2 regions of the Cryobacterium sp. TMT1-3 genome follow, and region 2 is predicted to be linked to the other one. Evidence: predicted binding sites of a transcription regulator. Region 2 holds the regulator's gene; the other holds the start of a gene.
What was found. Region 2 encodes LexA, which represses DNA repair genes until DNA is damaged. Its sites were predicted from a motif close to TCGAACANNTGTTCGA; they were not measured.
Positions count from the first base shown of each region.

Region 1 (3,409 bases), on a different contig from region 2:
GGTTTGGCTGGGCTTCTATTGTGCCTAGCCGTACCTGAGCAAAGCCTCCCAGCGCCCTGTCGTCGGCGACGAGCTTCAGCGGGAATTTCTCCGTGATCTCGTCAACCGCACGCGCATTATCTCGACGTGCTGCCCGATGTTTAACGGCCTTGCCGCAGCTCGCCGACCTGCATATTGTTCGGGAATGAGAATCGGATACAAGCTGATCGCCGAGAGCTTCGGGCCGCAGGAACTCGTACGCCAGGCTGCGCGCGCCGAACAGGTCGGATTTGATTTTGTAGAGATGAGTGATCACTTTCATCCCTGGGTCGAAGCCCAGGGGCACTCACCGTTCGTCTGGAATGTGCTGAGCGCGATCGCGGCGAAGACCACGACACTCGAAATCGCCACCGGTGTCACCTGCCCGAGCGTGCGGTACCACCCGGCGATCATCGCCCAGGCCGCCGCCACGCTCGCGCTGCTCTCCGACGGTCGATTCACCCTCGGCGTCGGATCGGGTGAACGGCTCAACGAGCACATCGTCGGTCGTGGATTCCCCGGCGTGCACGAGCGTCACGCCATGTTCGACGAGGCACTCGACATCATCCGGCTGCTCTAAAAGGGCGGCTAGCAAAACTACGACGGTCGCTACCTCAAGCTCGAAGACGCCCGAATCTTCGACCTGCCCGACACAGCGCCAACCATGACCGTGGCCGTGAGTGGACCAAGCTCCGTCGAGCTGGCGGTCAAACACGGCGATGGCCTCTTCGCGGTGGAGCCGAAGCGTGAGCTGGTCGACGGCTATCGTGCTGCCAGCGGCACCGGGCCGCTGTTCTGCGAGGCTCCCCTCGCTTGGGCCCGCACCGAAGAGGCAGCCGTGACGGCGGCCCACACGACGAACGCTTGGTCGGTCACCGGCTGGAAGGTCATGGCTGAATTGCCCAACCCGGTCAATTTCGAAGCCGCAGCCGGCACGGTACGTGAGCAAGACATCCGCGAGCAGTTCGCCTGCGGCCCCGACGTGGAACGGCACCTCGAGGTGATCGGGCAGTTCACGGATGCCGGCTTCGACCACGTTGCCCTCATGAATGCCGGGCCTGACCAAGCTGGCTTCTTCGACTTCTTCGAGCGCACGCTCCGGCCGCGGCTGGTGTCGGCGAGCAGCCGATGACGGGCCGTCGAGCGGTCTTGTTCGACAACCGCAAACTGGCTAGCCAAACGGATGCCCGCCTGCTGACGACCGCCTAGTGACCGCACTACCGAATGGCAATCAGGCACTCCCGATTTCCTTTCAGGTCGTTGTGAACTTTGAGAAAAGTGGCCCGCTCCGGACCGAGGGGCAACGCTCACTGGTCTCGTAAAAGGAACTGTCCGTGCGAATTCAGTTTCGCATGGAGATCTCAATAGATGTGAGAATCGCTCGACTTCAGGGGCGGGACTTGGTACACTTGTTCTATGAGCCAGAGCGGCGACACCCCCAAGCGAGGCCCGGTCGATCCGTTCTTCGCTTGTCACGGCTATCCACCTTCCACACCTGCGGAGCGCGTCGAGTTCGAGGCGTTCTGGGCACAGTGCCAGGCCGACTGGCGCGTCGAAATTGCCGAGGGGCTCGGTCAGTTCGCTCTGTACGACGCCCTCGAAGACGTCGACGGAGCCCTTCGGCACCGACCCCTTCCTAGCAGACCTTGTCGGTCCGGAATGTGTCGGCCCGGAGTCCTGTCGCCGTGAGATGCCTGATGGCCCGCCCATTCCGGCCGGCCTGGACCTGACCGAGGTGTTCGCCGCCGTGCCGCCCGCGGGCTTGTTCGATGATGACCTGCGGGAGGAGTTCCTCTACGCCGAGTACCTGCGCACGGAGCACGACAGTGACGACGAACCGGGCCCGCCGCTTCCGGCCGACGGCAGTCCGGCCAACGGCAGTCTGGCCGACGGCAGTCCGGCCAATGGCAGTCTGGCCGATGGCAGCCTGGCCGATGACTTGAGTCCGTTCCAGCGGCATCAGGCGCAGTTCGTTGACCGGGTGCTCTTCTTCGAGAAGATCATCGGCTGGGCGCAGGCGAGCAAGGCTGAGGTTCTCACCGAGGCGTGGGACTACACGACTAACACTGCCGAAACCGGCCGGCCCCTGTCCGGGCCGGGCCACGAGCACGACTGGGATGCGACCTTCGCCGCGCAGCAGGGCCTCGTGGCGGAGATGGCGTGCGCGCTGCGCATCCCGGGCGGTACCGCGTCCGGGCTGCTGCAGGAGAGCCGCCAACTAGTGGTGGAGCGGCCCGATACTCTTACCGCACTCCGCACCGGAGAGATCTCCCTGCGCCACGCCCGCCGGGTGCTCGACCAGCTCGGTTCCGTGCCCCGGCCCGCTCGCGCCGAATTGGAGGCGGTGCTGCTGCCGCACGCCAAGCGCCTCACGCCAACGCAGTTCGAGGGCAAGGCCCGCAAATTGCGGGAACGGTTCCACCCCGACAGCATCACCGTGCGCCGCGCCAAGTGCCTGTCCGATCGCAAGGTGCTGTTCTTCCCCGATAACGACGGCATGGCCACGCTGTGGCTGCGTGCTGCCGGCGACGACCTCCAGGCCGTCTACACCCGCGTCACCGACGCCGCCATCAGCCTGCAAGGCCCCGACGAACCCCGCACCCTCAGCCAGTTACGCGCTGATGTGGCCGTTGACCTGCTTCAGCAGGGCGTCACCGGCAGCGGCCTCGGCGCCGGGCTCACCGCGAACGTCAACATCACCGTGCCGGTGCTCACCCTGATGGGTAAGAGTGAAGAGCCCGGCGAACTCGAAGGCTACGGGCCGATCGACCCCGAAACCGCCCGCAAGCTGGCCGGCACCGCGACGAGCTTCCTGCGCGTCCTGACCCACCCACACACCGGCATCGTCCTCGACGTCAGTGCCGAACCCTTCCGCGTACCCGCCGCACTAAAGAAATACCTCCGCCTGCGCGACGGAAGCTGCCGCTTCCCCGGCTGCAACCGCTCCGCCGGCCACAGCGACCTCGACCACACCATCGACAAACAATTCGGCGGCCCCACCACCGCCACCAACCTCCACTTCCTCTCCCCAGCCCACCACAACCTCAAACACTTCAGTGAATGGAAGGTTGTCGCCGACCCTGACGGCACCCTCCACTGGACCAGCCCCGCCGGCAAGCACTACGCCACCGACCCCGCCACCCGAATCAGCCCCCGCCTACAACAAACCGCGCCAGCACCACCTCCGCCGACCGCACCGGCACCACCCCCGCCCAACTTGTGGACATCCGTCTGGAACACCGACAATTCCGGAGACCCTGACCCCCAACCGTTCTAGGGTCCTTCTCCTCCGAGCGCATTCGCTCTACACCTTCGACCGCAAACTGGCCACCCAAACGGATGCTCGCCTGCTGAAAGCGGGCCAGCAACCCGCGACAAAGAAGCGTCCCAC
Region 1 covers NZ_SOFW01000020.1:94,337-97,745, forward strand. Annotated here, with positions in the region: partial or broken gene E3O25_RS17425 (TIGR03557 family F420-dependent LLM class oxidoreductase) at 185-1,150, shown strand; gene E3O25_RS06125 (HNH endonuclease signature motif containing protein) at 1,709-3,295, shown strand.
Region 1: E3O25_RS06125 (HNH endonuclease signature motif containing protein) is a predicted target of LexA. The motif match lies at 1,420-1,435, and genes of this name have one in related genera.

Region 2 (3,409 bases):
GTGCGGGGCACCCTGCCTCCGGCAGTACCCGGACTGGCCGGCAAGACCCTCGTCGCCGGCGTGATCGACGGCCATAACGTGTGGCGCGGCGACCTCGCCGCTGCTTTCGAGACCGCCGAGAGCGTACGCGCGTTGTCAGACTCGGTCACCGTCTCCACCTCCACCTCGCTGCTGCACGTGCCGCACGACGTCTTCGATGAGACCTCGCTACCGGGCGAGCTGACCAGCTGGCTGGCCTTCGCCGACCAGAAAGTGGGCCAGGTCGCCGCCCTCGCGTTCGGTCTCACTGCCGGGCGTGACGCCATTGCGGTGCCGCTGGCCGAGACCGAGGCCGCCCTGTCGGCGCGACGCAGCGCTCCGGGCGTACGCGACGGCGCCGTACGTACCCGTGCCGCAGCCCTGACCGACGTTGACTTCACCCGTGGCGCCTACGCCGATCGCCTGGAGGCGCAGGAGGCGGCGTTGCAGCTGCCGTCGCTACCGACGACGACGATCGGATCGTTCCCGCAGACCGCCGACATTCGCCGCGCACGCGCCCGGTATCTCACGGGCGCGCTGAGCGCCGGCGACTACCGCGATCTGATGCGCGCCGAGATTGGCCGTGTCGTTGCACTGCAGGAAGAGATCGGACTCGACGTGTTCGTGCACGGCGAACCGGAACGCAACGACATGGTGCAGTACTTCGCGGAAAACCTTGACGGGTTCGCCGTGACCGAAAATGGCTGGGTTCAGTCCTACGGCAGTCGCTGTACTCGGCCATCCATTCTGTGGGGTGATGTGTCGCGACCGGCGCCGATCACGGTGGACTGGTCCGTGTACACGCAAAGCCTCACCGCGAAGCCGGTCAAGGGCATGCTCACCGGGCCGGTGACCATCCTGGCCTGGTCCTTCGTGCGCGACGACCAACCGCTCGGCGAAACCGCCCGCCAGGTGGCCCTCGCCCTGCGGGATGAGATCGGCGACCTCGAGGCCGCCGGCATCCAAATCGTTCAGGTCGACGAGCCAGCTCTGCGCGAGCTGCTGCCCCTCAAGCAGAAAGACCACGCCAGCTATCTGGACTGGTCGGTCGGTGCTTTTCGGCTCGCCACGGCCGGGGTAGCGGATGCGACCCAAATTCACACGCACCTCTGCTATTCCGAATTCGGCGTCGTCATCGAAGCCATTCGCAACCTCGACGCCGACGTGACGAGCATCGAAGCGGCCCGGTCACGGATGGAGGTGGTGCAGGAGATCGAGGCCGGTAGGTTCGACCACGGTATCGGCGCCGGCATCTATGACATCCACTCGCCCCGGGTGCCGAGCATCGACGAGCTGACGACGCTGCTCGACACCGCCTTGAAATCCATTCCCGAGCGCCAGGTCTGGGTAAACCCGGACTGCGGGCTGAAGACGCGCGGCTACGACGAGACCGTGCAGTCGCTGCATAACATGCTCGCGGCGACGCGGCGGGTGCGCGAACGCCGCGGTATCAGGGTCAATGCCTAGCGCCAGCGCCTGACGCGGTCGCAGGGACGACAGAGGCCCGATCACCCGTTGGCGATCGAGCCTCTGTCGTACGACACCGGGGCGTGCAATCAGGATTACACCGAGCGCAACACCGCGACGACTTTGCCGAGGATGTCGGCAAAGTCGCCGACAATCGGTTCGAAGTTGCTGTTGCGCGGAAGGAGCCAGGTGTGGCCGTCGCGCTTGCGCAAGACCTTGACGGTGGCCTCGTTGTCGAGCATGGCCGCAACGATCTCGCCGTTTTCCGCGGTCTTCTGTTGCCGCACGACGACCCAGTCACCGTCACAAATCGCAGCGTCGATCATGGACTCCCCGACGACCTTGAGCATGAACAGCTCGCCCTGGCCCACAAGCTGGCGGGGCAGCGGAAAGATCTCGTCGATTTGCTGGTCGGCCGTGATCGGGATGCCGGCAGCGATGCGGCCGACCAGGGGGACCATCGCCGCATCGCCGACCTGCACGCCCGGGTGAAAGCTGTCCTGGTCGCCGGTGCCGGCGTCTTCGGGGGCGCGCTGGATCTCGATGAGCACTTCAAGTGCCCGCGGGCGATTCGGGTCGCGGCGCAGATAACCGCTGAGCTCGAGCTGATTGAGTTGGTGGGTCACGCTCGACAGCGAAGCGAGTCCGACCGCATCGCCGATCTCTCGCATGCTCGGCGGGTAGCCGCGCGAGCTCACCGAACGCTGAATTACGTCGAGGATAGCGAGCTGGCGTTGGCTCAAACTCTTGCGGCGCCTTGTGCCGCCCTTGTCGCGGGTAGCGCCGGTGTTTTGTGTCACGATCTGCCCTTCTGGAGTCGGTCCCGCCTGGCCTGAAGTCGTGCTTCACGGGAATGTCGGTGGTGTCTGGTTGAGTGTAAATCAAGCAATTGTTCTATCGAAAGTTTATCCAGTTCTTCGCCCTGAAACAAACACTTATTCGAGTGTGTTGTGTGAAATTTCGGGCGAAGACCAGAAAAAGCTTGCATGTTCGATTGTTCGAAGTTATATTCGGAACATAGTTTCGCATCCGGTCCTCCCGGCCGAGGGCCGGATACGAGACTCGCAGCCCGCCAACCCCGGAGGTTTGACATGACCACAGCATGTGTACCCGCAGTATCATCCGACGACGCCCCCGTCACCCGACTTCGCCTCACTCGTCGTGGGCGAGCGGTGCTCACGACCCTCGCTGCCGTCCCGCTCGTGCTCGGTGCCCTCGCCTTCGCCGTCAATGGGGGAGCGGCCGGCGCATCGGACTCGGCCACGGGTATCGACGTCATGTCGTACACGACCGACTCGGGAATCGTTGCCACCCTGGCCTATTCGCCGACCGACGTCGGTTCCGCCCGATTCATCACGGTCGATCCCGGCCAGACCCTGTGGGACCTCGCCGAAGAGATCTCACCGTCGGAGGACCCGCGCGACGTGGTCGCCGATATCAAACGTCTGAACGCCCTCTCCGTGGAAACCCTGCAGCCCGGCCAGCGCCTGGAGATCCCCGCCGACTCCTGAATCGATCAGTACTTGAGCAGTCCAGTACTTGAGTAGTCCAGTACGTGAGCTGAACAGTACTTGAGCTGCCAGGAACAGAGGAGCGCTGGGCAGCAACACAGGGTCGTAGCATGGAGGGTGTGACCAGCCTCGATGATCTTCCGCTCCGCACCAACCTGCAAGGCCTGACCCCGTACGGTGCTCCGCAGCTACACGTGCCGGTGGCTCTGAACGTCAACGAGAACACGCACGCTATTCCAGACGCGGTCGTCCGCGATATCCTCGCCGGCCTGGCCGACGCCATCCGCTCGGTGAACCGGTACCCCGACCGCGAGTTCACCGCCCTGCGCGAGGCGCTCGCCCAGTATCTTGGCCACGGACTGGCGGCGGAGAACATCTGGGCCGCCAACGGCTCCAATGAAGTGCTCCAGCAG
Region 2 covers NZ_SOFW01000021.1:40,904-44,312, reverse strand. Annotated here, with positions in the region: gene metE (5-methyltetrahydropteroyltriglutamate--homocysteine S-methyltransferase) at 1-1,485, shown strand, start outside; gene lexA (transcriptional repressor LexA) at 1,581-2,288, opposite strand; gene E3O25_RS07035 (LysM peptidoglycan-binding domain-containing protein) at 2,577-2,996, shown strand; gene E3O25_RS07030 (histidinol-phosphate transaminase) at 3,116-3,409, shown strand, end outside.